Regions from separate parts of the Streptomyces sp. NPDC058308 genome, predicted to be linked through region 2. Evidence: riboswitches for the same ligand, from Rfam matches in the RefSeq annotation. Region 2 holds a riboswitch; each other region holds the start of a gene.
What was found. Region 2 has a riboswitch for cobalamin ahead of ACFVYL_RS14765 (CoA-acylating methylmalonate-semialdehyde dehydrogenase). Riboswitches for the same ligand answer to the same signal wherever they lie in the genome.
Positions count from the first base shown of each region.

Region 1: another riboswitch for cobalamin. It lies ahead of ACFVYL_RS13590 (ribonucleoside-diphosphate reductase subunit alpha); the one in region 2 lies ahead of ACFVYL_RS14765 (CoA-acylating methylmalonate-semialdehyde dehydrogenase).
Region 3: another riboswitch for cobalamin. It lies ahead of ACFVYL_RS06170 (ABC transporter substrate-binding protein); the one in region 2 lies ahead of ACFVYL_RS14765 (CoA-acylating methylmalonate-semialdehyde dehydrogenase).

Region 1 is NZ_JBHVZA010000008.1:99,284-109,251, forward strand. Features, by position in the region: gene ACFVYL_RS13555 (GntR family transcriptional regulator) at 1-635, shown strand, start outside; gene ACFVYL_RS13560 (hypothetical protein) at 703-1,272, opposite strand; gene ACFVYL_RS13565 (carbon starvation CstA family protein) at 1,465-3,636, shown strand; gene ACFVYL_RS13570 (YbdD/YjiX family protein) at 3,666-3,833, shown strand; gene ACFVYL_RS13575 (DUF3311 domain-containing protein) at 3,944-4,213, shown strand; gene mctP (monocarboxylate uptake permease MctP) at 4,210-5,853, shown strand; gene ACFVYL_RS13585 (GNAT family N-acetyltransferase) at 5,945-6,451, shown strand; cobalamin riboswitch at 6,688-6,824, shown strand; gene ACFVYL_RS13590 (ribonucleoside-diphosphate reductase subunit alpha) at 6,954-9,374, shown strand; gene ACFVYL_RS13595 (ribonucleotide-diphosphate reductase subunit beta) at 9,374-9,968, shown strand, end outside.
Region 2 is NZ_JBHVZA010000009.1:103,357-113,324, forward strand. Features, by position in the region: gene ACFVYL_RS14725 (GNAT family N-acetyltransferase) at 1-46, opposite strand, end outside; gene ACFVYL_RS14730 (TetR/AcrR family transcriptional regulator) at 130-786, opposite strand; gene ACFVYL_RS14735 (alpha/beta fold hydrolase) at 885-1,835, opposite strand; gene ACFVYL_RS14740 (acyl-CoA dehydrogenase family protein) at 2,178-3,398, shown strand; gene ACFVYL_RS14745 (SDR family oxidoreductase) at 3,395-4,147, shown strand; gene ACFVYL_RS14750 (transporter substrate-binding domain-containing protein) at 4,391-5,113, opposite strand; gene pstS (phosphate ABC transporter substrate-binding protein PstS) at 5,351-6,505, shown strand; gene ACFVYL_RS14760 (SCO0607 family lipoprotein) at 6,662-6,997, shown strand; cobalamin riboswitch at 7,055-7,236, shown strand; gene ACFVYL_RS14765 (CoA-acylating methylmalonate-semialdehyde dehydrogenase) at 7,447-8,946, shown strand; gene ACFVYL_RS14770 (acyl-CoA dehydrogenase family protein) at 8,961-9,968, shown strand, end outside.
Region 3 is NZ_JBHVZA010000003.1:171,295-181,262, forward strand. Features, by position in the region: gene ACFVYL_RS06140 (isochorismatase family protein) at 1-474, opposite strand, end outside; gene ACFVYL_RS06145 (nicotinate phosphoribosyltransferase) at 611-1,939, opposite strand; gene clpS (ATP-dependent Clp protease adapter ClpS) at 2,031-2,345, shown strand; gene ACFVYL_RS06155 (DUF2017 domain-containing protein) at 2,389-2,991, shown strand; gene ACFVYL_RS06160 (amino acid permease) at 3,363-4,844, shown strand; gene ACFVYL_RS06165 (Mov34/MPN/PAD-1 family protein) at 4,950-5,372, shown strand; cobalamin riboswitch at 5,336-5,512, shown strand; gene ACFVYL_RS06170 (ABC transporter substrate-binding protein) at 5,556-6,557, shown strand; gene ACFVYL_RS06175 (FecCD family ABC transporter permease) at 6,740-7,750, shown strand; gene ACFVYL_RS06180 (ABC transporter ATP-binding protein) at 7,792-8,589, shown strand; gene ACFVYL_RS06185 (putative leader peptide) at 8,656-8,757, shown strand; gene ACFVYL_RS06190 (MoaD/ThiS family protein) at 8,888-9,166, shown strand; gene ACFVYL_RS06195 (PLP-dependent cysteine synthase family protein) at 9,179-9,968, shown strand, end outside.

The DNA of each region.
Region 1 (9,968 bases), on a different contig from region 2:
TCCCGCCGGAGCGCACGCTCGCCGCCGAGTTCGACACCTCCCGCACGACCGTGCGCCAGGCGCTGCAGGAGCTGGTCGTCGAGGGGCGCCTGGAGCGCATCCAGGGCAAGGGCACCTTCGTCGCCAAGCCCAAGGTGTCGCAGGCCCTCCAACTCACCTCGTACACCGAGGACATGCGGGCCCAGGGCCTGGAGCCGACCTCGCAGCTCCTCGACATCGGCTACATCACCGCCGACGACACCCTCGCCGGCCTGCTCGACATCAGCGCGGGCGGCCGCGTGCTGCGCATCGAGCGGCTCCGGCTCGCCAACGGCGAGGCGATGGCCATCGAGACCACGCACCTGTCGGCGAAGCGCTTCCCGGCCCTGCGCCGCTCCCTGGTCAAGTACACCTCGCTGTACACGGCGCTCGCCGAGGTGTACGACGTGCATCTCGCGGAGGCCGAGGAGACCATCGAGACCTCGCTCGCCACCCCGCGCGAGGCGGGCCTGCTCGGCACCGACGTCGGCCTGCCGATGCTGCTCCTGTCGCGGCACTCCCGGGACGGCTCGGGACAGCCGGTGGAATGGGTACGTTCGGTGTACCGCGGCGACCGGTACAAGTTCGTGGCGCGCCTGAAGAGGCCGGTCGACTGACGACTTCGCAGAATACGGCGCGGACCGCTTTCCCCTGCACCGGAAAGCGGCCCGCCTGAACGTGGAGCTACACTCCGCGCTTACTTATCTCCAGCTCGACGTAGCCCTTCAGTTTCCCGCCGCTGCCGCACTTCGCCACTGAGTTCGCAGACTTTTTCCATGGTCCACGCACAGTCCACTTGTGGTTTCCCTTTTTGCACGTGACGCGAGCCCGGACTTTCCTGTCCCTAATGTTCCTGCAGCTGGCGGACGCGGCCTTGCTCGATGTCTTGCGGACGAGGCAGAGCGGGTAGGGGCGCTCGTTGTTCTTGAACTCCACCTCCATCGTCAGGACCTTCGCTCCACAGTTCGCCGTGACGTACGCGGGGCGTCCCACCACCTCCCATGTGCTCCGCTTGGTGAAGGTCCCGGTGCCGTTCCCGCGCAGACAGGTCGCCACCGTCCGGTAGGCATTGGCCGTCGCGGTGCCCCGGCAGTTGCCGTTGGCCTTCGTCCCGCTGCCTGACTTCCACGTTTTGCAGGCAATATGTGGCACGTCTGTAGCCTCTGCCGCCTGCGCGGGAGCAGTTCCCGACAATCCGCCCATGAGCAGTGCGGCAGCAATCCCCGTGGCGGCAAGTACGTTCCGCTTGGTCATACGGAATCCCCGTCTATCGGTCTGTCGATGTGAAAGTGGCCAACTGGCCGAGCACGCACGCTAGTTGAGGCTCCCACCCACATCAAGGTCTGAACCAATCAATCTTTCGACGGAATCAGCTCCTCGCTATAGCAGGAAGTCCTCCCTTGCCCTACCGTCTTTCCGATATCGCAAGAGCGGGAGGACACCTCTGTGCGCGTCGCGACTTCACGAGCGAATCCCCGATCCGTCGTCATCTGGTCCCTCGTCGCGCTGACCGGCGCCGCGGGCTGGACCGTCCTGGCCCTCGCACGCGACGAGGAGGTGTCGGCCGCCTGGATGGTGGCCGCGGCCCTCGGCTCGTACGCCGTCGCCTACCGCTTCTACTCCAAGTTCATCGCGTACCGGGTCCTGAAGGTCGACGAGAAACGGGCCACCCCGGCCGAGCGGCTCGACAACGGTATCGACTTCCACCCGACCGACCGCCGGGTGCTGCTCGGCCACCACTTCGCGGCGATCGCGGGCGCGGGACCGCTGGTGGGCCCGGTCCTCGCCGCACAGATGGGATACCTGCCCGGCACCATCTGGATCATCGTCGGCGTCATCCTCGCGGGCGCCGTGCAGGACATGGTCGTGCTGTTCTTCTCGACGCGGCGCGACGGCAAGTCGCTCGGGCAGATGGCGCGCGAGGAGATCGGCCCGTTCGGCGGGGCCGCCGCGCTGCTCGCCACCTTCACCATCATGATCATCCTGCTCGGGGTGCTCGCGCTTGTCGTCGTCAACGCGCTCGCCGACTCGCCGTGGGGCACCTTCTCCATCGCGATGACCGTCCCGATCGCCCTGCTCATGGGCTTCTACCTGCGGGTGCTCCGCCCCGGCCGGATCAGCGAGGTCTCCCTGATCGGTGTCGCGCTGCTGCTGCTCGCGCTCGTCGGCGGGCGCTGGGTCGCCGAGTCCTCGCTGGCGGACACCTTCACGCTGGCGCCCTCGACGCTGGTGATCTGGCTGGTGGCGTACGGGTTCATCGCCTCGATCCTGCCGGTGTGGATGCTGCTCGCGCCGCGTGACTACCTCTCCACCTTCATGAAGATCGGCACCATCCTGCTGCTCGCGCTCGGCGTCGTGATCACCCTGCCGACACTGAAGATGGACCCGGTGACCGACTTCGCCTCGCGCGGCGACGGGCCGGTCTTCGCGGGCTCGCTCTTCCCCTTCGTCTTCATCACCATCGCCTGCGGCGCCCTGTCCGGCTTCCACGCGCTGATCTCCTCGGGCACGACGCCGAAGATGATCCAGAAGGAGACGCAGATCCGCATGATCGGCTACGGCTCCATGCTGATGGAGTCGTCCGTGGCGGTCATGGCGCTCGTCGCGGCCTCGGTCATCGACCCGGGCCTGTACTTCGCGATGAACGCGCCGGCCGGTGTCGTCGGCGAGACCGTCCAGGAGGCGTCGAAGGCCGTCGCGGGCTTCGGGTACTCCATCTCGCCGGCCGACCTGGCGCAGGCCGCCAAGGACGTCGAGGAGTCCTCGCTGCTCTCGCGGACCGGCGGCGCGCCCACGCTCGCGGTCGGCGTCTCGGAGATCTTCTCGAAGGTCACCGGCGGCTCGATGCGGGCCTTCTGGTATCACTTCGCGATCATGTTCGAGGCGCTGTTCATCCTGACCGCGCTCGACGCGGGGACGCGCGTGGGCCGCTTCATGCTGCAGGACATGCTCGGGAACGTCTACAAGCCCTTCAGGAACCTGAGCTGGAAGCCTGGGCTGCTCCTGACCAGTGCGGCCGTCACCGGCCTTTGGGGCTACTTCCTGTGGGTGGGCGTGCACGAGCCGCTCGGCGGGATCAACCAGCTCTTCCCGGTCTTCGGCATCGCCAACCAGCTCCTCGCCGCCGTCGCCCTCGCCGTCTGCACCACGCTGCTCGTGAAGTCCGGTCGCCTCAAGTGGGCCTGGGTCACGGGGATTCCGCTCGCCTGGGACGCGACGGTGACGCTCACCGCGAGCTGGCAGAAGGTGTTCTCCAGCGATCCGCGCGTCGGCTTCTTCCAGCAGCGCGCGAACTACCGGGACGCCATCGACGAGGGCAAGGTGCTGCCGCCCGCCAAGTCGATGGACGACATGCACACCGTCGTCACCAACTCCACGGTGGACGGCGTCCTTTCGGCGGCGCTCGCACTGCTCGTCGTCATCGTGATCCTGGACGCGGCGCGGGTGTGCGTCAAGCACCTCCGCGACCCCGGGGCCACCCGCCTGAAGGAAGCGCCGTACGTGGAGTCGAAGGTGACCGCGCCCGCCGGGCTCTTCGCGACCCGCGAGGAGAAGCGGGAGGCCCTGGAGTCTGCGGACGGACAGCGCACCACCACCGGGCCGGGGGCGTCCTCGTGACGGCGCTGCTGCTGCGGGGCCTGCGCTGGATGCGCTGGTACTTCAGGGAGTTGACCGACGAGTCGGGGTACGAGCGGTACGTGGCTCATATCCGCAAGGACCATCCCACCGCAACCGTCCCCAGCCGTCGCGCATTTGAGCGCATGCGGACAGACCGGCAGGAGTCGGACCCCCGCCAGGGGTTCCGCTGCTGCTGAGCAGGGACATTCATCTGTCCGTTATCCGGACGGGGGTTCCATACCGCGAGACTGTGGCTTAGATTTCCCGCACGTTAAGCATGGGATAAGTGAGGGAACGGAGCCGCGATATGTCAGATGCGCCTGAAGTGAACAGACCGGTCGTCACGCCGGTCCGCGTGGTCGTCGCCCTCTGCCTCGTCGCGCCCTTCGTGGCGATGCTGTGGGTGAGCTCCTACGCCAAGGTCGACCCGACACTCATCGGCATTCCGTTCTTCTACTGGTACCAGATGCTGTGGGTGCTCATCTCCACGGCGCTGACGATGATCGCGTACAAGCTGTGGCAGCGTGACCAGCGCGCCCGCAAGGCCGAGCAGGCCCACGGGGGTGCCGGACAGTGACCACACTCGCATCGGGGACGGGCGGCGTGAACGGCATCGCCCTGGCCGTCTTCATCTTCTTCTTCGTGGCCGTCACGGCGATGGGCTTCCTGGCCGCGCGCTGGCGCAAGGCCGAGACCGAGAGCCTGGACGAATGGGGCCTGGGCGGCCGATCGTTCGGCACCTGGGTCACCTGGTTCCTGCTCGGCGGCGACCTCTACACGGCGTACACCTTCGTGGCCGTCCCCGCGGCCATCTACGCGGCGGGCGCGGCCGGCTTCTTCGCGGTGCCGTACACGATCCTCGTCTACCCGCTGATCTTCACCTTCCTGCCGCGTCTCTGGTCGGTCTCGCACAAGCACGGATACGTGACGACGTCCGACTTCGTGCGCGGGCGGTTCGGCTCCAAGGGGCTCTCGCTGGCCGTCGCGGTCACCGGCATCCTCGCCACGATGCCGTACATCGCGCTCCAACTGGTCGGCATCCAGGCCGTGCTCGACGTCATGGGCGTCGGCGGCGGCCCCGACACCAACTGGTTCGTCAAGGACCTGCCGCTCCTCATCGCGTTCGCGGTGCTCGCCGCGTACACGTACTCGTCCGGTCTGCGCGCGCCCGCGCTGATCGCGTTCGTGAAGGACGGCCTGATCTATCTCGTCATCGCCGTCGCGATCATCTACATCCCGATCAAGCTCGGCGGGTTCGACGAGATCTTCCGGGCGGCGAGCGACAAGTTCTCGGCGACGAACGAGGCGGCGGGCAAGCCCGTCGCGGGCCTCGCGCCGGGCGAGGCCGGGCAGTGGACGTACGCGACGCTGGCCCTCGGCTCCGCGCTCGCGCTGTTCATGTACCCGCACTCGATCACGGCGACGCTCTCCTCCAAGAGCCGCAACGTGATCCGCCGCAACACCACGATCCTGCCGCTCTACTCGCTGATGCTCGGCCTGCTCGCGCTGCTCGGGTTCATGGCGATCGCCGCCGGGGTGAAGGTGGAGAACGGTCAGCTGGCGATTCCGCAGCTGTTCGAGAACATGTTCCCCGACTGGTTCACGGGCGTCGCGTTCGCCGCCATCGGCATCGGCGCGCTCGTCCCCGCGGCGATCATGTCGATCGCGGCCGCGAATCTCTTCACCCGCAACATCTACAAGGACTTCCTCAAGCCGGACGCGACACCGCAGCAGGAGATGAAGGTCTCCAAGCTGGTCTCGCTCCTGGTGAAGGTCGGCGCCCTCGCCTTCGTCCTCACCATGGACAAGACGGTCGCGATCAACTTCCAGCTGCTCGGTGGCATCTGGATCCTGCAGACGATGCCCGCGCTGGTCGGCGGCCTGTTCACCCGGTGGTTCCACCGCTGGGCGCTGCTCGCGGGCTGGGCGGTCGGCATGGCCTACGGAACGCTCGCCGCGTACGGCGTCGCCTCGCCGACCCAGAAGCACTTCGGCGGCTCGTCCGACGAGATCCCCGGCATCGGCGAGATCGGCTACATCGGCCTGACGGCGTTCGTCCTGAACGTGGTCGTGACCGTGGTCCTCACCTTCGTCCTGAAGGCGCTCAAGGCCCCCGACGGCGTCGACGAGACGTCCCCGGAGGACTACACGGCCGACGCGGGCGACCCCGGCGTCATAGAGGAACTGCCGAAGGCGACGGCGGGCGCCGGACACTGAGAGCCTGTGTCATAACCCGCTGCGCACAGCGGCAAAGGGCCGCCGGAAATCCGGAGGCCCTTTGTCGTACCCGTGTTGCACACTGCGCCGCATGGACATCACGATCAGGCGGGCACGGCCCGAGGAGTACGGGGCGCTGGGTGATCTCACCGCGCGGGCCTATCTCGAAGACGGACACCTGGACTTCGGGGCGGAGGACCGCTATCTGCCCGTACTGCGGGACGTGGCGGGGCGCGCGGCGCACGCCGAGATCCTGGTGGCCGCGGCGGACGACACGACGGCAGGCGGGCTGCTCGGCGGCGTGACCTTCGTGCCGTCCTGCGGCCCCGTGGCCGACATCGCGCGGGAGGGCGAGTCGGAGATCCGCATGCTGGCGGTCTCGCCCGGGGCGCGCGGCCGCGGTGTGGGCGAACTCCTGGTGCGCGCCTGCGTCCAGCGGTCCAGGGACGCGGGCAGGGACCGGCTCGTGCTGTCCTCCTCGCCCTCGATGCGGACCGCCCACCGGCTCTACGAACGCCTCGGCTTCGCACGGACCCCGGAGCGCGACTGGTCCCCGGTCCCCGGCCTCCCACTGCTCACCTACGCGTTGACACTCTAGGTCCTGTCGTCAAACTCGCGTCGTTCGCCCGGAGGGCGGCCTCGCGGCGTCTGGTGCGTGCGATCGCAAGGCGGAGGGTCATCCCGGTACTGGGCGTACCGGGATGAGCCCGACAACGCGGCGAGCGTGCGTGCCAGGCGTCGCGAGGCAGACGGGAGTTTGACGACAGGGCCTAGGGGCCACTGTCCGAGCCCGCCGCGCGATCCGACACAAGATGTAGGCCTGCTTCAGCAGCGCGACACAAGATGTATGCTCGTGCTCGCTGTCGCCGCAGGGGAATCCGGTGCAAGTCCGGAACTGTCCCGCAACGGTAGACGTGTACGCATTTGTCGTGCGCGGAGTCCGAAGACCTGCCGGCAGTGCACCCGAGTCGTCCGGCCCGGGTGCCGACCGTCCGGGCCTCGTGGAATGGGCCGGTGGACGCGGTACGCCGCCCTGCCCGGGTGCGCCCGTGTGTGCCGATCCCTCCCCAGGCCCAGAGCCGAGCGAGGGAGAGCCCCACGTGACCATCGCGCCCGCCGAACCTGCGTCAGCGCTGGCACCGCAGCCCACCGACAGCGCTGAGGGTACCGACGCGCCGGGGACCGCGCTGCTGCGCACCCTGACCGACCTCACCGCCGACCTCCCCGACGCCGACCCCGGCCGGGTGGCGGCCGCCGCGCTGCGCGGCCGGTCGGCCAGGGCCGACGAGAGTGAGCTCCGGGAGCTCGCGACCGAGGCGGCCGCGGGGCTCATCTCCGAGGACCCTACGTACTCGAAGCTCGCCGCCCGGCTGCTCTCCCTCTCCATCGCCGCCGAGGCCGCCTCGCAGGGCGTGCGCTCCTTCACCGAGTCGATCGCGGTCGGCCACCGCGAGGGCCTGATCGCCGACCGCACCGCCGCGTTCGTGACCGCGCACGCCGCCCGGCTCGACGCGCTCGTGGAGAGCGCGCTCGCGGACGGCGCCGACTTCCGCTTCGGCTACTTCGGCCTGCGCACGCTGCACAGCCGCTACCTGCTGCGCCACCCGATCACCCGGCAGGTCATCGAGACGCCGCAGCACTTCATGCTGCGCGTCGCGAGCGGCCTGGCGGAGACCGACTGGGACACGGCGGCGGACAGCAGCCGCGCGGTCGGCGAAGTCGCCTCGCTGTACGGGCTGATGAGCCGCCTGGACTACCTGCCGTCCTCGCCGACGCTCTTCAACTCCGGCACCCGCCACCCGCAGATGTCCTCCTGCTACCTCCTCGACTCCCCGCTGGACGAGCTCGACTCGATCTACGACCGCTACCACCAGGTCGCGCGGCTCTCCAAGCACGCGGGCGGCATCGGCCTCTCGTACTCCCGCATCCGTTCGCGCGGTTCGCTGATCCGCGGCACGAACGGGCACTCCAACGGCATCGTGCCGTTCCTGAAGACGCTGGACGCCTCGGTGGCCGCGGTGAACCAGGGCGGGCGGCGCAAGGGCGCGGCCGCGGTCTACCTGGAGACCTGGCACTTTGACATCGAGGAGTTCCTGGAGCTGCGCGACAACACCGGCGAGGACCAGCGGCGCACGCACAACCTCAACCTCGCGCACTGGATCCCGGACGAGTTCATGCGCCGCGTCGCCGCCGACCGGGAGTGGTCGCTGTTCTCGCCGTCCGACGTGCCCGAGCTCGTCGACCTGTGGGGCGAGGAGTTCGACGCCGCCTACCGCCGGGCGGAGGCCGCAGGACTCGCCAGGAAGACGATGTCGGCCCGCGACCTCTACGGCCGCATGATGCGCACCCTCGCGCAGACCGGCAACGGCTGGATGACCTTCAAGGACGCCGCCAACCGCACCGCGAACCAGACCGCCGAGCCCGGCCACACCGTGCACTCCTCCAACCTCTGCACGGAGATCCTGGAGGTGACGGACGACGGCGAGACGGCCGTCTGCAACCTCGGCTCGGTGAACCTCGGCGCGTTCGTGGAGAACGGCGACCTCGCGTGGGACCGTCTCGACGAGACCGTCCGGACCGCCGTCACCTTCCTCGACCGCGTCGTCGACATCAACTTCTACCCGACCGAGCAGGCGGGCCGCTCCAACGCCAGGTGGCGCCCGGTGGGCCTCGGCGCGATGGGACTTCAGGACGTCTTCTTCCAGCTGAAGCTTCCCTTCGACTCCCCCGAGGCGCGGGCGCTCTCCACCCGTATCGCCGAGCGCATCATGCTCGCCGCGTACGAGACCTCCGCCGACCTCGCCGAGCGCAGCGGCCCGCTGCCCGCCTGGGAGAAGACCCGCACCGCGCGCGGCGTCCTGCACCCCGACCACTACGACGTCGAGCTGACATGGCCCGAGCGCTGGGCGGCGCTGCGGGAACGCATCGCCGCGACCGGCATGCGCAATTCGCTGCTGCTCGCCATCGCGCCGACCGCCACCATCGCGTCCATCGCGGGTGTCTACGAGTGCATCGAGCCGCAGGTCTCCAACCTCTTCAAGCGCGAGACCCTGTCCGGCGAGTTCCTCCAGGTCAACGCCTATCTGGTGGAGGATCTCAAGCGGCTCGGGAGGTGGGACGCGCAGAGCCGCGAGGCGCTGCGCGAGGCCAGCGGCTCGGTCCAGGGATTCGACTGGATCCCCGCGGAGGTGCGCGCGCTGTACCGCACGGCGTGGGAGCTCCCGCAGCGCGGCCTGATCGACATGGCCGCCGCGCGCACCCCCTTCCTCGACCAGGCGCAGTCGCTCAACCTCTTCCTGGAGACGCCGACCATCGGCAAGCTCTCCTCGATGTACGCGTACGCCTGGCAGCAGGGCCTGAAGACCACGTACTACCTGCGCTCGCGCCCCGCGACGCGCATCGCGCGCGCGGCCGGCGGCTCGAACGCGGCCGCCACCGCCCCCGTCCCCGCCCAGGCCACGGCCGAAGAAGCCGTCGCCTGCTCCCTGGAAAACCCCGAGTCCTGCGAGGCCTGTCAGTAATGAGCACCACGACGAACAGCGAGAAGAACCTCCTCGACCCGGGCTTCGAGCTGACCCTGCGCCCCATGCGCTACCCGGACTTCTACGAGCGCTACCGGGACGCGATCAAGAACACCTGGACCGTGGAGGAGGTCGACCTCCACTCGGACGTCGCCGACCTCGCCAAGCTCTCGCCCGGCGAGCAGCACATGATCGGCCGTCTGGTCGCGTTCTTCGCGACCGGCGACTCGATCGTCTCCAACAACCTGGTGCTCACGCTCTACAAGCACATCAACTCCCCTGAGGCGCGGCTGTACTTGAGCCGTCAGCTCTTCGAGGAGGCCGTGCACGTCCAGTTCTATCTGACGCTGCTCGACACCTATCTGCCCGACCCGGATGACCGTGCGGCGGCCTTCGACGCGGTCGAGGAGATCCCCTCCATCCGTGAGAAGGCCGAGTTCTGCTTCAGGTGGATGGACTCGGTCGAGAAGCTGGACCGCCTGGAGAGCAAGGCCGACCGGCGCCGCTTCCTGCTGAACCTGATCTGCTTCGCCGCGTGCATCGAGGGCCTCTTCTTCTACGGTGCCTTCGCGTACGTCTACTGGTTCCGCTCGC
Region 2 (9,968 bases):
TGGGTTGTTCGCGGCACAGGGCGAGTTGTTCGGTGGGCTGTCTCATGACGATCACCCTGATGTAATGACCTTGTGCACAACAACCCTTACCCGCCCGGTGGTCGCCGCTGTTCGCGGCCAGATCCTCGGTCAGGTCCTGGCGGCCGGGTCCGTCAGCCGCAGGCCGTTCTCCCAGATGGTGTTGAGCGTCGTGACGAGCCGCTCGTACGGAATGCGCTGCCCGAGCACGAACACCATGTAGGCCATGCGGCTCACCATCACGGACAGGGCGTGCGCGGTGATCAGCGGGTCGAGGCTCGTGTCGGCCTGGCCGTTCTCCTGGAGGGTCCTGATGAGCTTGGCGTTGCGGCGGGCGAAGGCGTTGCCGCGCTCGATGCGCAGCGCCATGAACTGCTCGTCGACCTGGGCGACTTGCTCGAACAGCGCCATCAGACGTGCGTTCTTCTTGTACGCGCGCAGGTATTCGCGGTTCGAGGCGTCGATGAGCTCTCGGGGATCGGTGATGCCGGTGCGCTCGCGCAGGTGCGGGTGGAGCATTTCCTCCTGCACCTGCTCGACCAGCGCCTGGAAGATCTCGTCCTTGCTGTTGAAATACGTGTAGAACGACCCGGAGGCGACGTGTGCCGCTTTGGAGATGTCCGTGATGCGGGCGTCCAGATAGCCGTCGCGTTCGAACACCTCGCGGGCGGCGGCGATCAGGGCGTTGCGCGTCCTGACGCCGCGGGCGCTGCGGGGGGTGATCGGTTGCTTCTGACCGCCGTCTGCGGCCGGGGCCTGGGCAGCCACTGCGATCCATTCGCCGGAGGTCGAACCGGTACGCATCGGTTTTGCACGTATCGATTTGTACGTATCGGTTCTGTACGTATCAATGGCAGCGGATGTTATCAGCCGACTCCGGAGAGGAACTCCAGGAGAGCGGCGTTCACCTCGTCGGGCCGCTGCTGCTGGATCCAGTGGCCCGCGCCGTCGAGGACGATGTTTCCGCGCTGATCGGTCAGCATCCGGTCGAGGTCCTTCGCGGGCATGAACTGCGCGACGACGTCCTTGGAGCCGGTGATGAACAGTGCGGGCCGGGTGACGCGGCGGTCGGCCAGGTGCTCGGTGAGGGCCCAGTTGCGGTCCAGGTTGCGGTAGTAGTTGAGGCCACCGGTGAAGCCGGTCCGCTCGAACGTGTCCACGTAGTAGGCGAGTTCGTCGTCGTCGAGCCACGGGGGCGGCGACAGTTCGTCCTCAATGCGCTCGCTCCGGGCGGCCCACTCGGGGGAGTAGATCTCCTTCGTGACGAGGGTCCTGCGCACGTCCCGGTGCAGCGCCGCGTCCGCGACGCCCGGCTCCTGGAACCACACCATGTAGAAGTCGTCGCCGAGCCGCTCGCGCAGGATCGGCACCGGTGCCGCAGGTGCCCGTGTCGTCACCGGCACGCTCATCCCGGCCACCGCGCGCACCCGCTCCGGGTGGGCCAGGGCCAGCTGCCACACCACGGCCGCGCCCCAGTCGTGCCCCACGAAGACCGCGTCGTCCGCGCCCACGTCGTCGATGACCGCGATCAGGTCGCCGCAGAGCGTCAGGATGTCGTACGCGTCGGCGTCGGCGGGCCGTGTGCTCCCGCCGTAGCCCCGCATGTCGGGGACCAGGACGCGGTACCCGGCCTCCGCCAGCGCGAACAGCTGATGACGCCAGGAGAACGCCAGCTCGGGAAAACCGTGGCACAGCACCACCGGGGGTTGGCCGGGCCGTCCCTCGCCGTGGTCGAAGACCCTGAGGGTGACGTCGCCGACGGTGACCTCACGCGTCGCGACGCGCTCCCAGTCGGCGACCGAGATGTGAGTGCTCATGTGCGGATCTCCCTGTCGCGCGTATTGAACCTGGCATTGGGTTCAAAGGTACCGGAGCCGGTGCCGGGGACCGAGGGTCGATGGCTCTTGAACTTGAACCCGGATTCAAATACGTTGACGGGACCCGAGGTGAGTGAAGGTGCGGTTGCGTTCTTCGAGGACATCGGCAGGGAACTGGCCGACGATCCGCGGCTGTTGCTCGGGCCGCTCTCCAACTCCCCCGGGTGCGACTGCTACTTACCGCCCCGCCCGTGAGCACGGGCCGCAGGACCCGGCGGTGTATCCACCGGGCGAGGCCCGGGCCAGACTCAGTTCCCGACCGAGACCGTGGGAGGACGACCCGTGTTCGACGTGAGCGACAGGGCCAAGGAGTACCAGGAGCGGCTGCTCGCCTATATGGACGAGTACGTCTACCCCGCCGAGGCGGTCTACGAGGCACAGATGGCGGAGTCGGGCGACCCGCACTTCCACCCGCCGGTCCTCGAAGAGCTCAAGGCCGAGGCGAAGCGGCAGGAACTGTGGAACCTCTTCCACCCTCACCCCGAGTGGGGCCCCGGCCTGACCAACCTGGAGTACGCGACGCTCGCCGAGATCATGGGCCGCAGCGCACACCTCGCCCCCGAGGCCACCAACTGCAACGCGCCGGACACCGGCAACATGGAGGTCCTCACCCTCTTCGGCACCGACGAACACAAGGAGAAGTGGCTGAGGCCGCTGCTCGCGGGTGAGATCGCCTCCGCGTTCGCGATGACCGAACCCGCCGTCGCCAGCTCCGACGCCCGCAACATCGAGATGCGGATGGTCCGCGACGGCGACGACTACGTCCTCAACGGCCGCAAGTGGTGGACCTCGAACGCTCTGCACAGGAACTGCCGCGTGCTCATCGTCATGGGCAAGACGGACCCTGAAGGGCCGAGCCACCGGCAGCAGAGCATGATGGTCGTCCCGCTCGACACCCCCGGCGTCACGGTCCTGCGCGGCCTGCCCGTCTTCGGCTACCAGGACCGCGAGGGCCACGCGGAGGTGCTCTTCGAGAACGTCCGTGTGCCGCGCACCGCCCTGCTCGCGGGCGAGGGCGATGGCTTCATGATCAGCCAGGCTCGGCTCGGCCCCGGCCGCATCCATCACTGCATGCGCACGATCGGCATGGCGGAGCGCGCCCTCGACCTGATGATCGACCGTGCGCAGTCGCGTACGACGTTCGGCGCGCCCCTGTCCGACCGGGCCAACATCCAGGACTGGATCGCCGAGTCCCGTATCGAGATCGACATGGCGCGCCTGCTGACCCTCAAGGCCGCACATCTCATGGACACCGTCGGCAACAAGGAAGCCCGCACGGAGATCGCCGCGATCAAGGTCGCCGCGCCCGAGGCCGCCCTCAAGGTCGTCGACCGCGCGATCCAGGTGCATGGCGGCGCCGGCGTCAGCGACGACTTCCCGCTCGCGAGCATGTACGCCCACCTGCGCACCCTGCGCCTCGCCGACGGCCCCGACGAGGTGCACAAGCGCACCATCGCCGTGCGCGAGCTGCGGCGCCGCGAGTCCGAGCGGAATGCGCGATGAGTGGCCCGCTCGACGGAAGGGTCGCCGTCGTCACGGGCGCGTCGCGGGGCATCGGCCTCGCGGCGGCCGCGGCCCTGCGCGACCGCGGCGCCCAGGTCGTCATCACCTCGCGCAGCGCGGAACGCGCCGAGGAGGCGGCCCGTGAACTCGGCGGCGCCGTGGCCGGGTTCGGTGCCCACGCCACCGACGAAGCCGCCGCGCGCGCCTGCGTCGACCACACCGTGGCGACGTACGGACGCCTGGACATCCTGGTGAACAACGCCGGTACGAACCCCGCGTACGGCCCGGTCATCGACCAGGACCACGGTCGCTTCGCCAAGACGATGGACGTCAATCTGTGGGCGCCGATCCTGTGGACGTCGCTCGCGGTGAAGGCATGGATGGGGGAGCACGGCGGATCCGTCGTCAACACCGCCTCGATCGGCGGGCTTTCGGTGGCCCAGGATGTCGGCATCTATCACGTGTCCAAGGCCGCGCTCATCCACCTCACCAAGCAACTCGCCCTGGAACTCGGCCCGAAGGTCCGCGTGAACGCGATAGCCCCCGGCGTCGTGCGCACCCGGCTCGCCGAGGCGCTCTGGCAGGAGAATGAGGCGCGGGTCGCCGCGGCCACCCCGCTGGGGCGCATCGGCGAACCCGAGGACCTGGGGGAGGCCGTGGCGTTCCTCGCCGGTGACGGCGCGCGCTGGATCACCGGCGAGACGCTCGTCGTCGACGGCGGACAGCTCCTCGGGTCCGGGCCGCTGTGAGGGGTCCGGGGCCGCTGTGAGGGGGCCCGGGCCGGTCTGAGGGGTCCGGGTCCCGCGTCACATGTTCTTCGCGCCCGCCCTGATGGCGTCGCGGATGCGGTCGTACGTGCCGCAGCGGCAGATGTCGGGACGGCGGCCTCGGCCCGCTGACCGGCGGCCGTGTCGGCGTGTGGCCTGCCGTACGACGCGAGGCGGGCCCGGGCCCGAGGCCGGGAGACTTCGCTGATCGGGAGAGGCGGAGAGCTACCCGGGCGGGGCGGCCAGCGTCTCGCTCTGTCGGGAGCGCCGCAGCGAGGCGGCGACGAACCCCGAGGCCTTGAGCTCCTCGACGAGGTCACGGAGGAACTCGACCGTCCCGGGCGCGCGGCTCCGCGTCGTACCCACCGCCTGCCGGATCTGCATGAACCGGTCCTCGATCAGCCGCAGCTCGGGGTGGTCCGCCACGTACGCGGTCAGCGGCTGCCTGATGCCCGCAGCGACCTCCAGGCCTTCGGCGCGGAACACGTCGACTCCCTCCTCGCCGCGCACGACGCTCGCGTGCCGCAGCGTGCGGGAGAGGAACAGGTCGTAGGCGGAGCCCCGTTTCACCCCGATCCGCACCCCCGCCCGGTCGACGTCGGCCGCCGCGGTGAAGGGCGATTCCCTGGGCACGGCGTACACGCCCTCGATCACGACGTACGGCGCCGTGAAGGCGACCTCGGCCTCGCGGGCGGGCTCGACGGCGAGGAAGCAGAGGTCGGCCCGGCCCTCCGCCATGGCCTCGTACGACTTGCGTGCCGCGTCGAAGCAGAGGAGTTCCACGGGGACGCCGAGGCGGTCGCCGATCTCGCGTGCGATGTCGACGGTGATGCCGGAGGGTGCCGCCGAAGTGCCCTGGGCGAGGACCGGGTTGCCCAGGTTGATGGACGCCCGGAGCACGCCGGCCGGGGCCAGGTCCTGGGCGACGGCAGCAGGCGTGATCTTCATGAGGCGGAGTTTAGGACATGCCCCTGGGGGACGTCCGCGAGAGGCCATCCCCTCCGAGCCCTGCCCTGCCCGCCGAACACCGTGCGTACCGGCCTGCCTACCGCTCGGTCCCCGTATCGCAGCACGTCGCTCGATGTTCGCCTCTGCTTCACCCGCCGCTGTCGTGGATCGGCGAGCATCTGAGGTCCGGCCCGGAGCCGGTCGAGATCCATGTCGCGGTACCCCGAGGGGACAACGTTGCAACGCCCACGTCCAGGACGTACGTACCAAGGAGGCAGAACGCGCACGGCGGTCTCCCTCACGGCCCTCCTTTCGCTCTCCCTGGCGGGATGCGGTGTCGCGGGCATCGGGGGTGACGACGAGGACGGCGACGAGCGCGCCGCCGCGCGCTCCTCCGCCGTCGCGGGGATCGACTGCGCCGACACCGGCAAGGTTCCGGGCACCGGGTCGAGCGCCCAGCAGAACGCCATGAAGTACTGGATCAAGCAGTACCAGAGCGTGTGCCCGGGCGTGCGGATCGCGTACAACCCGATCGGCTCAGGGGCGGGCGGCGCGCAGTTCCTGCGGGGTGCGACCGCGTTCGGCGGCTCCGACAGCGCGCTGAAGCCCGAGGAGGTCGAGCGCTCGAAGGGCGTCTGCCGGGGCGGGCGCGCGATCGACCTGCCCATGGTCGGCGGGCCCATCGCGATCGGGTACGACCTGCCGGGCGTGGAGGACCTCGTCCTGGACGCTCCGACCCTCGCCAGGATCTTCGACCGGAAGATCACCTCCTGGGACGACCCGGAGATCCGGCGCCTCAACCCCGACGCCGATCTGCCGTCCATGCCGGTCCGCCCCGTGCACCGGTCGGACGACTCCGGGACCACGCAGAACTTCCAGGCCTACCTCGCGGGCGCGGCGCCCGGCGCCTGGGCCCACCCGGTCGGCAAGGCCTGGCAGGGCGGGGGTGGCGCCTCCGCGAGCGGGTCCAGTGGCGTGGCATCGGAGGTGACCTCGGGGTTCGGCGCCATCGGCTACTTCGAGCTGTCCTTCGCGCGGGACCGGCGGATAGAGACCGTGAGCATCGACACGGGCGCGCCCGCCCCGGTCGCACCGACGCCCACGACGGCGTCTGCCGGGATCGCGCAGGCGCGCGTCGCGGGCAAGGGCCGGGACATGAAGCTGAAGTTCCGCTACGGCGCCGCGAATCCGGGCGCGTACCCGATCGTCCAGGTGACCTACGAGATCGTCTGCGACAAGGGGAACCGCAAGGAGACGCTGCCCGCCCTCAAGTCGTTCCTGACGTACACGGCGAGCAAGGCGGGCCAGAAGGAACTGTCCGGCCTGCACTACGCGCCGCTCCCGGAGTCGGTCGCCGGTCAGGTGCGCGACGTGGTCGGCACGCTGTCCTGACGTACGGATGCGGGATCACGTGCGGGTGATCCCCGTCGCGCTCACTCTCGTCATCGAGGTAGCCGGTCTTTGAGTATCCGTACTCATGATCGGGATCCACGGCTCGCGCAAGCTGGTGTGGCAACGGCATGACGAGTCGACGTGAAGGAGTCAACAGTGGCCAGGAAGAACCGAGTTCGTACCGCCCCGCCAGCGGTCGGCGGCCGTGCGGCGCGGGCCGTGGTGGGACTCGCGCTGGCGGGCGTGGCGGGCGCCGTGCTCTCCGGCTGCTCCACGCAGGACGCGACCTGTGGCGGCGGCGAGTATCCCGTCCTGCGGGTGGGCAGCAGCGGGTCCGCGTGTCAGCCCGACGGAGAAGAGCCGCCCAAGGGCTACGCCCGCTACCCGGAGGGGAAGGTCCCCGAGCATGTCGGGGACAAGTGGGGCACGTACTGGAACGACCACACGCTCGACAAGGACGGCAGGATCGTCAAGCTGAAGGACGGCGAGTGAGCGGGCGGACACCGACTCGCCCGACGGGGTGGACTTACTAGGACGTCCAACTATATGTTCGTGACCAGAGCCCGCGGTGCAGGGAAGCCGGTGTGAATCCGGCGCGGTCCCGCCACTGTGACCGGGGAGTGCGTTCTCGCCGAGCGATACGCCACTGACGGAGCAAGTCCCGTCGGGAAGGCAGGGGAACGTGCGCTGATCCGGGAGTCAGGATACCGGCCGCGGGGTGTTCCGTGTTGTCCACGAGGATGGAGCAGACACGCATGGCACCGGTCCGTGACCACGACCCAGGTGATCCGGCGAAGCGAGCGGCGACCCCTGTCGACGCCCGACTCCACGACGGCTCTTAGGCCTTCGCGTCCCACGTCAGAACCGCGCGCCCACCTCACCCGGTGGCGTCGTCGGCCTGCCGTGCCATCCCCGGACTCACCTGACGAGAGCAGGCTCTCATGGTCCGTGAACTGACACATTTCATCGGCGGCAAGCATGTGCGCGGGGCGTCCGGGCTCTTCGCCGATGTGTACGACCCCAACACCGGTTGCGTACAGGCACATGTGCCGCTGGCCGGGCGTGACGAGACGGTCGCGGCGATCGCCGACGCCGAGTCGGCGCAGCGTGCGTGGGGTGAGTGGAACCCGCAGCGGCGCGCCCGCGTCCTGCTGCGCTTCCTCCAACTCGTCGACGAGGAGCGGGAGTCCCTGGCCCGGCTGCTCTCCCGCGAGCACGGCAAGACGGTCGCCGACGCCCACGGTGACCTGCAACGCGGCCTCGAAGTCGTCGAGTTCGCCGCGGGCATCCCGCACCTCCTGAAGGGCGAGTTCACCGACAACGCCGGCACCGGCATCGACGTGCACTCCCTGCGGGTGCCCCTCGGTGTCACCGCCGGGATCACCCCGTTCAACTTCCCCGCGATGATCCCGCTGTGGAAGGCGGCCCCCGCGCTCGCCTGTGGCAACTCCTTCGTCCTCAAGCCGTCCGAACGCGCGCCCTCCGTACCGCTCAGGCTCGCCGAGCTGTTCCTGGAGGCGGGCCTGCCGCCCGGTGTCCTGAACGTCGTCAACGGAGGCAAGGAGACCGTCGACACCCTCCTGGAGGACCCCCGGGTCCAGGCGCTCGGCTTCGTCGGGTCCACGCCGATCGCCGCGCACATCTACGCCACCGCCGCCGCGCACGGCAAACGCGCCCAGTGCTTCGGCGGCGCCAAGAACCACATGATCGTCATGCCCGACGCCGACCTCGACCAGGCCGTGGACGCCCTCATCGGTGCCGGGTACGGCTCGGCGGGGGAGCGTTGCATGGCCATCGCGGTCGCCGTCCCCGTGGGCGAGGGGACCGCCGACGCGCTCGTCGCCCGGCTCAAGGAACGCGTCGCGGACCTGCGCATCGGCCGCTCCGACGACCCCGGGACGGACTTCGGCCCGCTGGTGAGCCGCGACGCGCTCGACCGGGTCCGCCGCTACGTGGACGTCGGCGTCAGCGAAGGGGCCGAACTGGTCGTGGACGGACGGGACTTCACGCTGCCCGGTCACGAGAACGGCTTCTTTGCCGGAGCCACGCTCTTCGACCGCGTCTCGCCCCGCATGCGGATCTACCGTGAGGAGATCTTCGGCCCGGTGCTGTGCGTGGTCCGCGCGGCCGACTACGAGACCGCTCTGCGCCTGCCCACCGAACACCCCTACGGCAACGGCGTCGCCCTCTTCACCAGGGACGGCGACACCGCCCGCGACTTCACCCGCCGCGTCGGCGCGGGCATGGTCGGGGTCAACGTGCCGATCCCCGTCCCGGTGGCTTACCACACCTTCGGCGGCTGGAAGCGGTCCGGCTTCGGCGATCTCAACCAGCACGGCCCCGACGCCGTCCGCTTCTACACCCGTACGAAGACCGTCACCTCGCGCTGGCCCTCCGGGGCCAGGGAGGGCGCGAGTTTCACCATCCCGACGATGGGATGACGGCGATGACATCGATGGCCACCACCCTCACCAAGGACCAGCTCGCACTGGCCGAGGTCACACTCGACTTCGCCGACACGTATCTGGCGCCGCACGCCGTCGCCTGGGACCGCGACAAACACTTCCCTGTGGACGTCCTGCGCAAGGCCGCCGAACTGGGCCTCGGTGGTGTCTACGTATCCGAGGAGCACGGCGGTTCCGGGCTCGGCCGCACCGACGGAACCCTCGTGTTCGAGGCCCTGGCCACCGGGTGCCCCTCCATCGCGGGTTACCTCTCCATCCACAACATGGTCGCCTGGATGATCGACCGGTACGGCGACGAGGGGCAGCGCGCCCGCTGGCTGCCCGACCTGTGCACGGCCGCGTCCCTGGGCAGCTACTGCCTCACCGAACCGGGTGCAGGATCGGACGCGGCGGCCCTGCGGACGCGGGCCGAACGCCACGGCGACGGATACGTCCTGACCGGCGTCAAGCAGTTCATCTCCGGAGCGGGCGCATCGGACGTGTACGTCGTCATGGCCCGTACCGGCGAGGAGGGGCCGGACGGCATCTCCGCGTTCGTCGTCGAACGGGACGACCCCGGCCTCTCCTTCGGCGCCGATGAGCGCAAGATGGGCTGGAACGCCCAGCCGACCCGCCAGGTGCTCCTCGACGGTGTCCGTGTCCCTGCCGACCGGCGGCTCGGCGCCGAGGGGGACGGCTTCCGCATCGCCATGTCCGGCCTCAACGGCGGACGCCTCGGCATCGCGGCCTGCTCCCTGGGCGGCGCCCAGAGCGCCCTGCACCGCAGCGTGGCCTACCTCGCCGACCGTGAGGCGTTCGGCGCGTCCCTCCTGGACGCCCAGGCGCTGCGGTTCCGGCTCGCCGACATGGCCACTGAACTGTCGGCCGCCCGCGCGCTGGTGCGTCAGGCGGCCGACGCCCTCGACCGGGGCGACGCACGGGCCCCGCAGCTCTGCGCCATGGCCAAGCGGTTCGCCACCGACACCGGGTACTCCGTGGCCGACCGGGCGCTCCAACTC
Region 3 (9,968 bases), on a different contig from region 2:
CCGGAATCCCTCACGCACCGCATCCAGCGCGGTGGCCCGCACGCAGTGGTCCGTGGCGATGCCCACCACGTCGACCGCGGTGATCTCCCGCTCCCGCAGCCACTGCGCCAAGGAGAGCCCGTTCTCGTCGACGCCCTCGAAGCCGCTGTACGCCGCTGTGTAGGCCCCCTTCGAGAACACCGCGTCGATCGCGCCGGAGGCGACCGCGGGCGCGAAGTTCGGGTGGAAGCCGACGCCCTCCGTGCCGGCCACGCAGTGCGGCGGCCAGGAGTCCACGTAGTCGGGGTGGTCGCCGAAGTGGGCGCCGGGGTCGATGTGGTGATCGCGGGTGGCCACCACGTGGCGGTAGCCCGCCGGGGCCTGGCCGATCAGCTCGGTGATGCCGGCGGCCACATCCGCGCCGCCGGCCACCGCGAGGCTGCCGCCTTCGCAGAAGTCGTTCTGCACGTCTACGACGATCAGTGCGCGGCGCATGAGGGGTGTCCTTCGGCTCGGCAGGCGGGGGCAGCGGGGACTCGGCCGGATGAACCGAGCGTAGAGACTTGACGTCCGTTGCGGGAGGGGGCATGTGCCCGGCGGCCCGGTGCGCGCCCCGCTCCCTCGCCGGATGTCAGACGTACTCCGTCGGGATGACCGCCTCGCCGCGCGACAGCTGCGTCGCGGAGAGGGGCAGCCCGCCGCGCGCGGCGGCGTGCCGGTCGCGGACGGTGTCCAGCGGCTCGCGGGCCACCACCTCGCCGCCCTTGACCAGCTCGACCAGGAGCTGGCGGTCGGCCAGCGCCGTCGGCACCGGCCCGGTGCCGACGACCTCGGCCTCGGCCACCCCGTACGCGTCGTTCCTGCGCGCCGCCCACTTGCGGCCGCCGAGCGAGGACTTGGCGCCGAGCGACTTCTTCGCCACCGGCTCCAGCGGGGCCTTCGGGTCCGCCGAGTGGGCGCGGGCCACCAGTTTGTAGACCATCGAGCAGGTGGGGTGCCCCGAGCCGGTGACGAGCTGGGTGCCCACGCCGTACGCGTCCACGGGCGCCGCGGCGAGCGAGGCGATGGCGTACTCGTCGAGGTCGGAGGTGACGACGATCTTCGTCTTGGTCGCGCCGAGCTCGTCCAGTTGCTGACGCACCCGGTGGGCGACGAGCAGCAGGTCGCCGGAGTCGATGCGGACGGCGCCGAGCTCGGGCCCGGCGACCTCGACGGCGGTGCGGACCGCCTCGGTCACGTCGTACGTGTCGACGAGCAGCGTGGTGCCGGGGCCGAGCGAGTCGACCTGGGCCTGGAAGGCGTCGCGTTCGTTGTCGTGCAGCAGGGTGAAGGCGTGGGCGCTGGTGCCGACGGTCGGGATGTCGTAGCGGAAGCCCGCGGCCAGGTCGGAGGTGGTCGCGAAGCCGCCGACGTACGCGGCGCGGGACGCGGCCACGGCGGCCAGCTCGTGGGTGCGGCGGGCGCCCATCTCGATCAGCGGGCGGTCGCCTGCGGCGGAGGACATCCGGGAGGCGGCGGCCGCGATGGCCGAGTCGTGGTTGAGGATGGAGAGGATCACGGTCTCCAGGAGCACGCACTCGGCGAAGGAGCCCTCGACCCGCAGGATCGGCGAGCCGGGGAAGTAGACCTCGCCCTCGGGGTAGCCCCAGATGTCGCCGCTGAAGCGGTATCCGGCCAGCCATTCGAGGGTCGCCTCGTCGACGATGCCGCGCTCGCGCAGGAAGCCGAGGACGTCGGCGTCGAAGCGGAAGTTCTCCACGGCGTCCAGGACCCGGCCGGTGCCGGCCACCACGCCGTAGCGCCGGCCCTCGGGGAGTCTGCGGGTGAAGACCTCGAAGACCGAACGCCGGTCGCCGGTCCCCGCCTTCAGCGCGGCCTGCAACATCGTCAGCTCGTACTGGTCCGTGAAGAGCGCTGTCGAGGGAACGTCCACCGGCAGGCCAAGGTCCGCTGTGTTCATACGAAGGATGCTACCCCCTATCTCGTCACTCTGACGATTTCACGAGGCGCGCGGCAGGCCGTTTGTGCGAGGCGCTCCGCGGGGTGGCAGCATGGGCGGGGTGAGTACGGCTCCCGCAGAAATCACCCGCCCGGATTCGGACGAAGAGGCACTCGTCGTCCCCGAGCCGGACGTCCCCTGGATCACGCTCGTGCACAACGACCCGGTCAATCTGATGAGTTACGTGACGTATGTCTTCCAGACGTACTTCGGGTACTCGAAGGACAAGGCCACCAAGTTGATGATGGACGTGCACCAGAAGGGGCGCGCCGTCGTCTCCAGCGGCACCCGTGAGGAGATGGAGCGCGACGTGCAGGCCATGCACGGCTACGGCCTCTGGGCCACCCTTCAGCAGGACCGCAAGTAGCGGCCCGCCCGCAGCGTACGGACCGGAAGCAGCGACGCATCTGATGCCAGGACAATTCGAACCGATCCCGGGAGGCGGCGCCGCCGTCGCGCTCGACGACGTCGAGATCTCGATCATCCGTTCCCTTGCCGTGCAGCTCCTCGAGCTGATCGGCCCGGGGCCGGGCGGCGAGGTCTCCGACGACCCCCTCGCGGAGCTCTTCGCCGAGGGGCCCAGCGAGCCGCCCGCCGATCCGGTGATGAAGCGCCTGCTGCCCGACGCGTACGGCGGTCCGGGGAGTGAGCAGGGGCCGGGCGACCCCGACGAGACGCGGGCGTATTCGGCGGAGTTCCGCCGGTTCACCGAGAACGACCTGCGGGCCAAGAAGCGTGACGACGCGCTGGTCGTGATCCGTTCGCTGGACACGATGATCGCGTCGGGCGACGGCGGAGCTGTCCTGAAACTGTCGGTCGAGGAGTCCCAGCACTGGCTGGGAGCCCTCAACGACCTCCGGCTCGCGATCGGCACGCGCCTGGAGGTCACCGACGAGGAGGACGCCGATCTGCTCTACCGCCTCCCCGACACCGACCCCCGCAAGCCGATGGTGATGGCCTACCTCTGGCTGGGCGGACTGCAGGAAACGCTGGTCGGGACGTTGCTGGACTGATTCCGGGCGAAAACCGGTGCAGAAGGCAGCGAAATTTGTTGTAGTAGACAGGTTCTGTTCACCGGGCGGGCCGTTCGCTCAGCGGATGCTCAAATCCGGATAACGATCGCGTCAAGGCGTTGCCCCTCTTTGCGGTATCAAGGGCGCTTTGTCCGCTTCTTCCTGTGGTGTGCGCCACAGGTGGCTCATTCCCTCACTGTTGCCACCGTGATAAATCTTCACGACCGCTCGGTGACGCCACCCATGTCGCCGAGGGCGCTCCAGCCGGCAGACCGCCGGTAGCACTCCATCCATATCCGGGGGGATCAGGACCTGATCCGCAGCCAAACGCAGATGAGCGGGCGCGGATCAGCATGGAGAAAGGCGTCACCATGACCTCAGTGCAGGTCGAAGAGCATCACGACGAGCACGGCGGCAGTGGGGTCGTGCAGGGCTCGTCCGGCGAGGGCGAGGGGTATCAGCGCGGGCTCGGGGCCCGGCAGATCCAGATGATCGCGATCGGCGGTGCCATCGGCACCGGCCTGTTCCTCGGCGCGGGCAAGGCCATCCACAAGGCCGGCCCCAGCCTCATCCTGGCGTACGCCATCGCGGGCCTCGTCATCTTCTTCATCATGCGGGCGCTCGGCGAGCTCCTCATGTACCGGCCCGTGTCCGGCTCCTTCTCGGAGTACGCACGCGAGTTCATGGGCCCGTTCTTCGGATTCGTGACCGGCTGGACGTACTGGCTCTTCTGGGTCGTCACCGGCATCACCGAAGTGACCGCGGCCGCCCAGTACATGCAGTACTGGACACACGACTCATTCCCACAATGGGCCTACGCGCTGGTCTTCACGGTCATCCTGTACGGCGCGAACCTCATCTCCGTGAAGCTCTTCGGCGAGCTGGAGTTCTGGTTCTCGATGGTCAAGGTCACCGCCATCATCGGCATGATCCTGATCTGCGTCGGCATCCTCACCATCGGCTTCTCCGACGCCGGTGACACCGCGTCCATGACCCACCTGTGGGACGAGGGCGGGTTCTTCCCCAACGGCATCGGCTCCACGCTGATGACCCTGCAGATCGTGATGTTCGCCTTCCTCGCCGTCGAGCTCGTCGGCGTCACCGCGGGCGAGTCCAAGGACCCCAAGACCGTCCTGCCCAAGGCGATCAACACCGTGCCGTGGCGCATCGCCGTCTTCTACGTCGGCGCGCTGATCATGATCCTGTCCGTCGTGCCGTGGACGACGTTCAAGCCCGACGTGTCGCCCTTCGTCGCGGCCTTCGAGAAGATGGGCCTCGGCATCGGCGCCGCGATCGTGAACTTCGTGGTCCTCACCGCCGCGCTCTCCTCCTGCAACTCCGGCATGTACTCCACCGGCCGCATGCTGCGCGACCTGGCGCTCAACGGCCAGGGCCCGAAGTTCTTCACCAAGCTCACGAAGAACGGCCTGCCGTTGGTCGGTACCACCGCCTCCGCCGCGTGCATGCTGGTCGGCGTCTGGATCAACTACCAGTGGCCCGGCAAGGCGTTCACCTACGTCGTCTCCTTCGCCACCATCTCCGGCATGTGGGCCTGGATCATGATCCTGGCCTGCCAGATCCGCTACCGCCGCAAGGCCGACCGCGGCGAGCTGCCGCAGTCCACCTTCCGGGCGCCGGGAGCCCCGTACACCAGCTGGTTCGCGCTGCTCTTCATCGGCATGGTCATCGTGATGATGGGCATCGACAAGGACAACCGCGTCTCGCTCTACGCCGCTCCGGTCTGGATCGCGATCCTCACGGTCTCCTACCTGGTCCTCAAGAGCCGCAACCCGCAGGCTGCGGCCTTCAATCGGCAGAAGGTCGGCGTCTCCGACTCCGTCGCGAAGGACTGACCCTCATCCGGAAGGACTGAGGCTCTCCAAGGCCCCTGTCCAGCATTCGGGCCCGCCCGTACCACACTTCGGTACGGTGCGGGCCCTCTGCTTATCCTGACTCCCATGCTGACCCTCACCCAGGCCCTCCACGACCAGATCGTCGCGCACGCGCGCCAGGACCACCCCGACGAGGCCTGCGGTGTGGTCGCGGGCCCGGCGGGCACCGGCCGCCCCGAGCGCTTCATCCCGATGCTGAACGCGGCCCGCTCGCCCACGTTCTACGAGTTCGACTCGGGCGACCTCCTCAAGCTCTACCGCGACATGGACGACCGCGACGAGGAGCCGGTGATCGTCTACCACTCGCACACCGCGACCGAGGCCTACCCCTCGCGCACCGACATCACCTACGCCAACGAGCCCGGCGCGCACTACGTCCTGGTCTCCACGGCGGACACCGACGACGCGGGCCCCTTCCAGTTCCGCTCCTACCGGATCGTGGACGGCGTGGTCACCGAGGAAGAGGTGCAGGTCGTCGAGGCATACTGACCCCGACCACCCATTGAGGCGGCAGGAGCCAGGAAGCCGGTGCGAACCCGGCACGGTCCCGCCACTGTGACCCCGTCCCCCCGGCAAGCACCGGCCGGGGGCGGGGGAGTCAGGAACTGACCTGCCGCCTTTCTCCACGCAACGCAGGGGACGCGGAAATCCCCTGGAGGAGGCAGCTCAGCCATGTCCCGCCGCCACACCGGCATACGCGCGCTCGCCGCGGCCGCCCTGCTCGTCCCGCTCGCCGCGTGCTCCTCGTCCGACTCGGGCGGTGCCACCGGGCCCGCCGCCAAGGCCGCCGGATTCCCGTACACCGTCACCAACTGCGGCGTGCGGACCACGTACGACGCACCCCCGAAGCGCGCCGTCACCATGAACCAGCACGCCACCGAGGTGATGCTCGAACTCGGCCTCGGCGACAGGCTCGTGGGCACCGCCTACCTCGATGACAAGGTCCTGCCCGAGTACGAGAAGGCGTACAAGTCGATCCCGGTGCTCGCCAAGGAGTACCCCTCCTACGAGAAGCTGCTCTCCGCCGACCCCGACTACGTGTACGGCGGCTACGCGAGCGCCTTCCTCGCCGGCGACGGCCGCAGCCGCTCGGCCCTCGCCAAGTCCGGCATCCACAGCCGCCTCAACGTCGAGGGCTGCGCCGGGCACCCCGTCTCCATGGACGACGTCTACCGCGAGGTCCGCGAGGTCGGCGCCACGTTCGGGGTGCGGGCCCGCGCCGACCGGTGGATCGGCGACGCCCGCCGCGAACTGGCCGCCACCGCCGCCAAGTCCAAGTCCCAGGGCAAGCCCCAGGGCAAGTCCCAGGGCAAGAAGGCCCGCTCCGTCTTCGTCTACGACAACGGCGACAAGTCCGCGTTCACGGCGGGCGGCCGGGGCATCGGCAACGACATCATCGAACGGGCGGGCGGCCACAACGTCTTCGCCGACGTGAACAAGTCCTTCAGCGACGCGTCCTGGGAGAAGGTCGTCGAGCGCGGGCCCCAGACCATCCTGATCCTCGACTACGGCGCCACGTCCGTCGCCCAGAAGAAGAAGCGCCTCCTCGACGACCCGGCCCTCCAGGACGTCCCGGCCATCAGGAACAAGAGCTTCGCGGTCCTGCCCCTGTCGGACGTGGTCACCGGCGTACGAGCACCGGAGGCGGTGAGGAAGCTGGCGGCGCAGCTGTGAGGCCTGTTCAGCCGGTGCGGCGGCGGATCTTTCAGCCCGTCGGGTGGCTCATTCAACCCGTGGGGCGGATCTTTCACCCCGCCCGGTGGCTTATCCAGCCCGTGGGGCGGATCTTTCAGCCCGTCCGGCGTTTGAGGACGAGCCCGCAGGGCGACAGACGGGACGCGGGGGGACGGCGCCTAATCGTCCTGACGGTACTCACAGCCGCCCTGGCGGGATCGGTACTCGCCGGGCTGGCCCTCGGCTCCGTCCGCATCCCCCCGAGCCAGGTCATAGAGATCCTCACGGGAAGAGCGGAACCCTCCCCCTTCCGCACCATCGTCCTCGACGTAAGACTCCCCAGGGTCATCCTCGGAGCCACCGTCGGGGCGGGCCTCGCCGTCATCGGCACCGTCCTCCAGGCCCTCGTCCGCAACCCCCTCGCCGACCCGTTCCTGCTCGGCGTCTCCTCGGGCGCCTCCGTCGGCGCGGTCTGCGCCATCGTGCTCGGCAGCGTCTTCGGGCTCGGCGCCGCCCTGTCGACCACCGTCACGATCCCGGCCGCCTCCTTCGCGGGCGCCCTGATCTCGCTGGTCCTCGTCTACGCCCTGGCCAGAAGCGGCGGCGGCGGCTTCGCCACCGGCCGCCTGATCCTCGCGGGCGTCGCCGTCTCGTACGTCCTGTCCGCGCTGACCAGCCTCATCCTGGTCACCGCCGACAGCGCGGACCACCTCAAGGACGTCCTGTACTGGACGCTCGGCGGCCTCGGCAGCGCCCGCTGGGACATGCTCGCCCTGCCCTGCGCCACGCTGATCGTCGGCACGGCCCTCCTGGTGGCCATGGCCCGCCCCCTCGACCTGCTCCTCGCCGGTGAGGAGGGCGCCACCGTCCTCGGCCTGGACGCCGCCCGCTTCCGCGTCGGCGTCTTCGTGCTCGCCTCGCTCCTCACCGGCGTCCTCGTCGCCTACAGCGGGGCCATCGGCTTCGTCGGCCTGATGGTGCCGCACGCCGCCCGCATGCTGGTCGGCGCCGCCCACCGCGCGCTGCTGCCGGTCGTCGCGCTGATGGGCGCGGTCTTCCTGGTCGTCGCCGACCTCGCCGCGCGCACCGTCGCCGCGCCGCAGGACATCCCGGTGGGCGTGCTCACCGCGCTCACCGGCGGCCCGTTCTTCCTGTGGCTGCTGCGGCGGCGCAACGAAGGAGTACAGGTATGACCCGACCGCCTATGACCCGACCGCCTATGACCCAACGGCCTATGACCCACCCGCCCCGGCCCGCCGGTGCACTGCGCACCGAAACACTCTCGTACGAGGTGGCCGGGCGCCTCCTCCTCGACGCCGTCGACCTCACCGCCGCCCCCGGCGAGACCGTCGGCGTCGTCGGCCCCAACGGCAGCGGCAAGACGACCCTGCTGCGCTGCGTGTACGGCACCCTGCGCCCCACCGGCGGCCGCGCCCTCCTCGACGGCGACGACCTGCACGCGCTCACCCCGAAGGCGCGCGCCCGCCGCCTCGCCACGGTCCCGCAGGACGGGCAGGCGGCGTTCGAGCTGACCGTCCGGCAGGTGGTCGCCATGGGCCGCTCCCCGCACAAGCGGTTCTGGGAGGCGGACACGGCGGCCGACGAGGAACTCGTCACGGCGGCGCTCGCCCGGGTCGGCGTCGAGGAGCTGGCCCACCGCACCTTCCCCTCGCTCTCCGGCGGCGAGCGCCAGCGTGCCCTGGTGGCCCGCGCCCTCGTGCAGCAGCCCACCCTCGTCGTCCTCGACGAGCCCACCAACCACCTGGACATCCGCTACCAGCTCGACATCCTCTCCTTCGTACGGGGCCTGGGCACGACGAACCTCCTGGCCCTGCACGACCTGAACCTCGCCGCGTACTACTGCGACCGCCTCTACGTCCTGGACGGCGGCCGCCTCGTCGCCTCCGGGACGCCGAAGGAGGTCCTCACCGCCGAGCTGCTCGCCGCCGTCTACGGCGTGAGCGCCGAGGTCGGCATCCATCCGCTGACCGGCGCCCCGACCGTCGTCTATCTGCCTCCGCCCGCATCCTGAACAGATTCCGTCCAGCAGTTGAGATCACATTCCGGGATCCGGACCGGGAATCGATACGATGACCGCATGGTTTCCCACGACGTGAGCGAAAAGACGCCGGGCGCACTGCTCGTTGCGCGGCTGCACGTCGATCTGTGCCGCCTCGCCAGCGCGATCTGTACCCGCTGAACCGTGCCGCCGCAGGCCGTGGGCCGCGGCGCCGCGCCCCGTACACCCACGTACCACCGGGCACCCCGCCAGCGCAGCGCCGCCGCGCGCCCACCACCCGCACTTCTCGACCCCCGACAGGAGCCCCAGCATGGCCATCGAGGTCCGCATCCCGACCATCCTCCGCACCTACACCGACGGCGAGAAGGCCGTCCAGGGCAGCGGAGACACCCTCGCCGAGCTCTTCGCCGACCTCGACTCGCGCCACCAGGGCATCGCCGAGCGCATCGTCGACGGCGGCAAGCTGCGCCGCTTCGTGAACGTGTACCTCAACGACGAGGACGTCCGCTTCCTCGACGGCATCTCCACGAAGCTCGCCGACGGCGACAACGTCACGATCCTGCCGGCCGTCGCCGGCGGCATGGTCTAGGCCCGAACCCGGATGCCTCGCTACGACTCCCCGCTCGCCGCGGTCGGCAACACGCCGCTCGTCCGCCTGCCGCGGCTCTCTCCCGCGGACGACGTCCGCATCTGGGCCAAGCTGGAGGACCGCAACCCGACCGGTTCCATCAAGGACCGGCCGGCCCTCCACATGGTCGAACGGGCCGAGAAGGACGGCCGGTTGACGCCCGGCTGCACGATCCTGGAGCCGACCTCCGGCAACACCGGCATCTCGCTCGCCATGGCGGCCAGGCTCAAGGGCTACCGCATCGTGTGCGTCATGCCGGAGAACACCTCCCAGGAGCGGCGCGACCTGCTCGCCATGTGGGGCGCCGAGATCATCTCCTCCCCGGCGGCCGGCGGCTCCAACACCGCCGTCCGCGTCGCCAAGGAGCTCTCCGCCGAGCACCCGGACTGGGTGATGCTCTACCAGTACGGCAACCCGGACAACGCGGGCGCCCACTACGCGACGACGGGACCGGAGATCCTCACCGACCTCCCGTCCATCACCCACTTCGTGGCCGGTCTCGGCACCACCGGCACGCTCATGGGCGCCGGCCGCTACCTGCGCGAGCACAAGCCCGACGTCAAGATCGTCGCCGCCGAGCCGCGCTACGACGACCTCGTCTACGGCCTGCGCAACCTCGACGAGGGCTTCGTCCCCGAGCTGTACGACGCCTCGGTCCTGACCACCCGCTTCTCCGTCGGCTCCGCCGACGCCGTCACCCGGACCCGGGAGCTCCTGCAGCAGGAGGGCATCTTCGCGGGCGTCTCCACGGGGGCCGCGCTGC